Regions from separate parts of the Luteimonas sp. MC1572 genome, predicted to be linked through region 1. Evidence: riboswitches for the same ligand, from Rfam matches in the RefSeq annotation. Region 1 holds a riboswitch; the other holds the start of a gene.
The links. A riboswitch is a leader RNA that binds a small molecule or an ion and turns the genes downstream of it on or off. The one in region 1 is predicted to bind cobalamin.
Positions count from the first base shown of each region.

Region 2: another riboswitch for cobalamin. It lies ahead of JGR64_RS13670 (ribonucleoside-diphosphate reductase subunit alpha); the one in region 1 lies ahead of btuB (TonB-dependent vitamin B12 receptor).

Region 1 is NZ_CP067112.1:396,922-400,997, forward strand. Features, by position in the region: gene gph (phosphoglycolate phosphatase) at 1-71, shown strand, start outside; gene btuB (TonB-dependent vitamin B12 receptor) at 96-1,970, opposite strand; cobalamin riboswitch at 2,092-2,329, opposite strand; gene JGR64_RS01835 (TfoX/Sxy family protein) at 2,328-2,672, opposite strand; gene JGR64_RS01840 (GAF domain-containing protein) at 2,669-3,154, opposite strand; gene bioD (dethiobiotin synthase) at 3,153-3,857, shown strand; gene JGR64_RS01850 (efflux RND transporter permease subunit) at 3,873-4,076, opposite strand, start outside.
Region 2 is NZ_CP067112.1:2,989,380-2,993,455, reverse strand. Features, by position in the region: gene JGR64_RS13670 (ribonucleoside-diphosphate reductase subunit alpha) at 1-2,091, opposite strand, end outside; cobalamin riboswitch at 2,277-2,514, opposite strand; gene zapE (cell division protein ZapE) at 2,551-3,666, opposite strand; gene JGR64_RS13660 (alpha/beta fold hydrolase) at 3,680-4,076, opposite strand, start outside.

The DNA of each region.
Region 1 (4,076 bases):
TCGACCTGGAGCGCGCGGGCGCGGTGGCGGTTCTGGATGGTCTGGAGGGGTTGCTCGCGCTCCGCGGCTGACGGCAACCCCGCGGCAACCCGCGGTCAGGGCCGCTGCTGGTAGCGCAGCGTCAGCCCGTATTCCCGCCCCGGCTGGTTGAACCAGGCGATCGTTTCGTATTCGCGGTCGAACACGTTGGCCACCCGCGCCTGCAGCGTCCACTCGCTGCTGATCGCGTATTCCAGGCGCAGGTCGAGGGTGCCGTAGCCGCCGAGGCGCGCGCTGTTGGCGGCATCGTCGTAGCGCGCGCCGTTGCCGAAGCCGCTCATGCCGATGCGGAACGCGCCCAGCGCGCGGTCGATGTCGACGCGCGCGGTGTTGCGCGAGCGGCGCGGCAGCAGGTTGCCGTGGTTGCTTCCGACACTGCGGTTGCGCGGGTCGATGTGGCTCAGCTCGGCGTTGAGGTCCCAGCCGGCCAGCGACATGAAGCCGGTCAGCTCGGCGCCGCGGATGCGTGCCTCGTCGACGTTCACCAGGGCAAACGCCGTGTCGTAGCCGATCAGCTCCTCGATGTCGGTCTGGAACGCGTTGACGGTCCAGTTCCAGCCCTCGCCGAACTGCGCCAGCCCGAGGTTCACCGTCCGCGATTCCTCGGGCTCCAGGTCCGGGTTGCCCCAGCCACCGGGGTAGTACAGGTCGTTGAAGGTCGGCACCTTGAAGCCCGTGCCGGCGCTGGCGGTGAAGCGCATGCCGTTGGCGAACTTCAGGCCGTAGCCGACGCTGCCGGTGGCGTGGCCACCGAACTGCTGGTTGTCGTCGTGGCGCAGGCTCGCTTCGTAGCTGTGCGCGCCGCTCCCGCCCTGGTAGGCGAGGAACAGGCCCGCGTTGTCGCGGCTGTCGACGGTGAAGCCGGTGCTGCCGGTCACGCGGTCGCGCATCCAGTCGACGCCGGCGCTGACGAGGTGCGTTTCGGCCACGCTGAGGTCGCCCTGCACCGACGCGGTGTCGCGACGGGTTTCGAAGGTGCTGGCGAAGCTGCGGGTATCGGTGGCGTGGTCGAAGAAGTGGCTCTCGGCCAGGTCCTCGGCGCGGCCGACTCGCACGTTGACGTCGGTGCGCGCGTCCGGGCGCCAGCCGAGGCGGGCACCGAACACCTGCTGGCGGTTGTCGGCCTCGTTGCCGCCGAACACGGTGCCGTCGTATTCGTTGAAGGCGTCGGCGACCAGCGCGTGGCCTTCCAGCTCCACGGTCTCGCCGAGGGTGCCGCCGCCACGCACGCTCAGCGATGCGTTGCGGTAGCCGTCGCGGTCGGGTTCGTCGGCATAGCAGCCCGCGCCCCAGCCGGCGGCGGTGCCGCGGCAGGAGTCGATGCCGTCGGTCCGCTGCCACGCGCCCTGCGCCTGGAACCAGCCGCGTTCGCCGGTATGGCCGATGCCGGCGCTGGCCTGGCGCAGGTGGTTGCTGCCGATGCCAAGGCTGAGGTTGCTGCGCGTGCCGGCGCCGGCGCGGCGAGTGAACACCTGGATTACCCCGCCGATGGCTTCGGAGCCGTACAGGCTGGACCGTGGGCCGCGCACGATTTCCACGCGGTCGATCTGGTCGAGCGGCAGGTCCTGGAACGACGCCATGCCGGCCGAGGCCGAGCCGATGCGCACGCCGTCCACCAGCACCAGCACGTGGTCGGATTCCGTTCCGCGCACGAACAGCGACGACAGCTTGCCGGGGCCACCCTGATTGGCGAGGTTGATGCCGGCGCGGCCGCGCAGCAGTTCCTGGAGGGAGGTCGCCTGGCTGCGCTCGATGGCGGCGCGGTCGAGCACCTGCACCGGCACGTTGCTGTCCTCGGCGTTGATCGCGGTACGGGTGGCGGTGACCACGATGGTGTCGAGGTCGGTGGACTGGATGGCGCCGGCGGCGAAGGCCGCGGGTGACAGGGCCAGGGCAACGGCAAGGGTCGAGATCCGGTACTGCGGTTTCATGCGTGTCTCCATGCGTCGCGCACGCCCGCGCGACAGTGTCGTGGAGGTTGCGGGCAGGGAGCGGGGACGGAAGGAGACGTGGCGAGGCACGGCGCACTGCCGCCGCAACGCCCTCCGCGTCACAACCAGTCGTCTTTCGGGCCGGTCTCCGGGCTTGCGGGCGGAGCGATGCAGCCGCTCCAGCCCCGGCGCCTTCCCGTGCGATGCACAGTGGCGGTTTGCCGGGGTGTTCCACGCTTACCGTTGCGGGGGCAGCGCCGGAGTGCTTCGCACGCCTTGGTGGCGGGCGGAAGGTCACCGGCTTCCCGTTTCAACCGTTGGGGGAAGCCCCGCGGGTCACCAGAAAGTGCGCGCAGTCTACGGCATCGCGCCGTCGTCGTCCTGCATCACCGTGGTGGTCACCGGCCCCGCCGGCGGGCGGTTGCGCGGCGCAGGCAGCTGCGCGATCGCCTCTTCGGCGGCCGCCACCAGCTCCACGCGGCGCGCATCCGGCACGTCCTGCCAGTGGCAGTCGCACAGCGCGCCCTCGAGCGAATACAGCAGGTTGAGGCTGGGCTTGAAGCCGGCGCGCTTGATGCGCATGAAGGCGTCCAGCGGCCCGGCGGCGATCAGGTCCTCGGGAGTGCGCAGCCCGACCTGGCGCAGCCACGCGGCCGACTTCGGGCCTATGTTGCGCATCTTGAGCGGCGGTGGCGCGCTCATTGCCCCATGGTTTCCAGATACACGGCGGCGATCTCCTCGAGTCCCCTCTGGTCAGTAACGTCAAACCGGCCGGGAACCGGACTGTCGAGGTCGAACACCCCGACCAGCGCGCCGTCGTGGAACAGCGGCACCACCAGCTCCGAGCGTGATGCGGCGTCGCAGGCGATATGGCCGGGGAAGGCCTCGACGTCGTCGACGCGCTGGGTGAGCGCAGTGCGCGCCGCGGCGCCGCACACGCCGCGGTCGAGCGGAATGCGCACGCAGGCCGGCTGCCCCTGGAACGGACCGACCACCAGTTCCGTGCCGTCGAAGAAGTAGAACCCGACCCAGTTGAGGTCCGGCAGCGCGTGGTAGACCAGCGCCGAGAGGTTGGCGGCATTGGCGATGCGGTCGCGTTCGCCGGCCAGCAGTGCGCGTGCCTGCGCGACGAGCTGCGCGTACTGCTCCGGCTTGTCGCCGCTTAGAATCTGCGAGGTGAACATGACAGCGAGTGTAGCGCGCCGTGTGCTGGTGACCGGCACCGACACCGGCGTGGGAAAGAGCGTTGCCAGCGTCGCGCTGATGCATGCGCTGCGTGCCCGCGGGCTGCGCGTACGCGGCATGAAGCCGGTGGCCGCCGGCTGCGATGCAACACCGCACGGCCTGCGCAACGAGGATGCGCTGGTCCTCCAGGCCGCCAGCGACCCGCCCGCGGCCTACGCCGACGTGAACCCGTGGGCGCTGCCCGAGCCGACCGCACCACAGCTGGCGGCACGCGCGGCGGGGGTCGGGGTCGCGTTGCCGCCGATCGTGGCGGCCTACGCGCGGCTCGCGGCGGAGGCCGACGTGGTGGTCGTGGAGGGCGCCGGTGGCTGGCTCTCGCCGCTGGCGGACGGCATCGAGCATGCCGACCTCGCGCGCGCGCTGCAGCTGCCGGTGCTGCTGGTGGTCGGGCTGCGCCTGGGCTGCCTCAGCCATGCGCGGCTGAGCGCCCGGACAATCATCGGCGACGGCTGCAGGCTGCTCGGCTGGGTGGGTTGCGCCGTGGATCCCGGGTTCGCCCGCGGCGACGACTATCTCGACCTGCTGCGCGACGCGCTGCCCGTGCCGTGCCTGGGGGTGGTGCCGCACGCTGGCGCGGTGCCGGACCCGGGCGTGTTGGCGGGCAGCCTGCACGCCGCGGCCGCCGCCGTCGCCGGCGACTGACCCGCGGCGCCTGCATCAGGCCTCATGCGGCAGCGGCTGCATGCCCGCGTCGCCCGCCGCATCGGGTTGCGCGGCAGCGCCTGCGCGGTGGTCGCGCGCCAGGTACAGGTAGAACGCCGGCAGCACGAACAGGGTGAACGTGGTCCCGATGGTCATGCCCGCGGCGATCACCACGCCCATGGAAAACCGCGCCGACGCGCCCGGGCCGCTGGCGATCAG
Region 2 (4,076 bases), 430 kb from region 1:
CTGCACCGAACCCTCGGCGCGCTTGATCGCGTCGCGCACCTCCGGCGTCCACAGGCCGAGCTTCTTGAGTTCCAGCACCAGGTGGCGGTTGACCTGCAGGAAGTCGCCGGACAGCGTCTCGCGCTTGAACAGGTTGGACACCTGCGGCTCCACGCATTCGTAGCAGCCGGCGATCGAGGCGATGGTGGCAGTGGGCGCGATGGCGATCAGCAGCGAGTTGCGCAGGCCGTGCTCGCGGATGCGCGCGCGCAGCGCGTCCCAGCGCACGGTGTCGGCCGGGATCACGCCCCAGGCGTCGAATTGCAGCTCGCCGGCCGCGGCGCGGGTGTCGGCGAACGCCGGATGGCGGCCGCGTTCGATCGCCAGCTCGCAGGACGCTTCAAGCGCGTGGAAATAGATCGCTTCGGCGATGCGCGCCGACAGCGTGCGCGCCTCGTCGCCGTCGAACGGCAGGCGCAGCTGGAAGAACACGTCCTGCAGGCCCATCACGCCCAGCCCGACCGGCCGCCAGCGCAGGTTGCCGCTGCGCGCGGAGTCGATCGGATAGAAGTTGAGGTCGATCACCCGGTCGAGCTGGCGCACCGCGAGGCGAACGGTCTCGCCGAGCTTGTCGAAATCGAAGCGCGTGCCGTGCCCGGCATCGGCCTCCAGGTGGTGTGCAAGGTTGATCGAACCCAGGTTGCAGACCGCGGTCTCGCTGTCGGATGTGACCTCGAGGATCTCGGTGCACAGGTTGGACAGATGGATGACGTTGCCGGCCCGCGCGGTCTGGTTGCTGGCGCGGTTGCACGCGTCCTTGAACGTCATCCAGCCGTTGCCGGTCTGCGCCAGCGTGCGCATCATCCGCGCGTACAGCTCGCGCGCCTTCAGCGTGCGCACCGCCTTGCCGTCGGCCTCGGCCTGCGCGTAGGCGCGATCGAACGCGTCGCCATGGAGGTCGGTGAAGTCGGGCACCACGCGCGGATCGAACAGTGACCAGTCGCCATCCGCCTCCACGCGGCGCATGAACAGGTCCGGGATCCAGTTCGCCAGGTTGAGGTTGTGGGTGCGCCGCGCGTCGTCGCCGGTGTTGTCGCGCAGTTCCAGGAACTCCTCGACGTCGGCATGCCACGGCTCCAGGTACACGCAGGCCGCGCCCTTGCGCTTGCCGCCCTGGTTGACCGCCGCCACCGAGGAATCCAGGGTCTTCAACCACGGCACGATGCCGTTGGAATGGCCGTTGGTGGACGTGATCAGCGAACCGCGCGAGCGCACGCGGGTGAAGCTCACGCCGATGCCGCCGCTGAACTTGGAGAGCTGCGCGATCTCGCCGTACCTGCGGTAGATGGACTCCAGCGAATCCCGTGGCGAGTCGAGCAGGAAGCACGACGACAGCTGCTCGTGGGTGGTGCCGGCGTTGAACAGCGTGGGCGACGACGGCAGGTAGTCCAGGCGGCCCATGCGCCGGTACAGCGCCAGTGCCTCGGGCACGTCCTCGCTGAGCGCGCAGGCGATGCGCAGGAAGAACTGCTGCGGCGATTCGACCACCTTGCGCGTGTGCGGGTGGCGCAGCAGGTAGCGGTCGTAGAGCGTGCGCAGGCCGAAGTAGTCGAAGCGCAGGTCCAGCGACGCATCGATCGCGTCGTTGAGCTTGCGCGCGTTGGCCTGCACGAAGCCGAGCAGGCGCGCGTTGATCAGGCCGAGTTCGTGGCCGCGTGCGACCGACTGCGAGAACGCGTGGATCTCCTGGCCGGCGACCTCCTTGGCGATCACGCCGGCCAGCAGGCGCGCGGCGAGGCGGCTGTACTCGGGCTCTTCCGCGGTCAGCATGGCCGCGGTGCGGATCGACAGTTCGTCGAGTTCGCGGGTGCTGGCGCCGTCGTACAGGCCGGAGATGGTGCGCGTGGCGACGCGCATCGGGTCGACGGCGTGCAGGCCGTCGGCGCAGCGCTGCACGGCGCGGACGATCTTGTTGAGGTCGACGGCCTCGTCGCAGCCGTTGCGCTTGAGCACGCGCATCGTGGTGGCGGTGGGCGGCGGGGTGAGCAGGAAGCCGTCGGGGCTGCCGGCCGGTGCCGCGGGCGCGGCGCCGGAGTGGTCGTGTTCGGTCATGGCGTTCGCCTTGTACAGGGTGGCGCACCTGGCCATCGCTCCCTCGGGCGGCGGCCGGAGGCCTGGCGTCGCCAAGGGTCTGGTGTCGGTGTCGCAACGGCCGCGACGCACCCGCGCGAGCGGATGGGCGGAGCTGCGTCACCGGCCACCTCCCCCCGGAGATTCCACGGCCGGCACCGCGCGGCGTGCTTCGCGCGGCTGTCGGCAGGTCTTCGGACTCGTGGACACGGCGACGGAGGTCCGTCGCCACCTACTTGCCGCTGCTTCCCGGGGCGCGTGCCCCAGTGCATGTCGCGACTTCGTTTCCACCTACCGCTGCGGGGCAGTGCCGGCCTTGGCACACGTTCGAAGAACGCGCGCCGCACCGGCTTCCCTTTTCATCCCGTGGCGCAGGCCGCGGGAACCGACCGGCACAACATAGTGGGGTCGATGAGGTAGGTCAATACAATATGTCGTGGCCTAGTCGCGGTGCTCGCGCGCGAGGTATTCGGCGCTGCGCATCTCCACCAGCCGCGATGCGGTGCGCTCGAAGGCACCGCGCAGGCGCTCGCCGGAGTACAGCGCGTGCGGCGCGTCCGCGGCGGTGCACACCAGGTTGACGTTGCGGTCGTAGAGCTCGTCGACCAGGGTGACGAAGCGCCGTGCGGCGTCGTCGCGCGTGGCGTCCATGAGCGGGATGCCGCCGAGCAGCACGGTGTGGAACTCGCGCGCGATCTCGATGTAGTCGGCGGCCGCTCGCGGGCCTTCGCACAGCGCCGCGAAGTCGAACCAGGCCATGCCCTTGCAGCGTGCGCGGGTGGCGATCTTGCGGCCCTCGAGTTCGATCGAGCCGTCGCGGTGGGCATCGTCGCCGCCAAGCGCATGCCAGCGCGTCTCCAGCCAGGCGTCGCCGCCGTCGTCGAGCGGCGCGCGATACACCGGCGAGCGGGTCAGCTCGCGCAGGCGGTAGTCGGTGTCGCTGACCAGTTCCAGCACGTCGCAGTGCTGTTCGAGCAGTGCGATCGCCGGCAGGAACCGCGCGCGCTGCAGGCCGTCGGCGTACAGCGCGGAGGGCGGCGCATTCGACGTGGTCACCAGCACGATGCCTTCGGCGAACATCCGCTCCAGCACGCGCGCCAGCAGCATCGCGTCGCCGATGTCGCTGACGAAGAACTCGTCCAGCACCAGCACGCGCAGCGAGCGCCGCCATTCGGCCACGATCGTGGCCAACGGGTCGCGTTCGCCGGCGTGCTCGCGCAGGCGCTGGTGGACCACGCGCATGAAGCGGTGGAAATGGGTGCGGCGCTTGCCGTTGCCGCCGCGGGCGCCGGCGTCGAGCTTGGCGACCGGCAGCGGCAGGTGCTCGTAGAACTGGTCGACCAGGAAGGTCTTGCCGCGGCCCACGCCGCCCCAGAGGTAGAGGCCCTGGGGCGCGCGCTCGCCGGCGCCGAGCAGGCGCGTGAGCAGGCTGCCGCGCCGCCGCGCGATCAGCGCCGCATGCACGCGGTCGAGCGCCGCGAGTGCCGGCTGCTGGGCCGGGTCATGGCCCCAGTCGCCGCGTTCAACGCCTGCGCGGTAGGCCTGCGACGGCGACATCCCGCCGCGGTCGTCAGTCATTGCCGCCCGGCAGGTGGCGTCGCACGCCACTCTTGATGGCGCCGCGCAGGTCGATCAGCTTGCGATGGAAGAAGTGCGAGGTGTCGGGCATGCGCACCAGTTCGGCCTTGGCCTTGCGCTTGGCCAGCCAGTCATAGACCGCCTGCGGGTCGACGATCTCGTCGGCCTCGCCCTGCACCACCAGCCACGGCATGGTCGGCAGGGTGATGGCATCGAAGTCCCAGCCGCGGCCGGCCGGCGGCGCGATCGACACCAGCATCGCCGGCTGCAGTTCGCTCGCCATTGCCAGGCTCACGTAGGCGCCAAAGCTGAAGCCGGCCAGCCACAGTTCGTCGGACGGCCGCTGCGCGCGCACCCAGCCGGCCACTGCGCGCAGGTCGTCGCGCTCG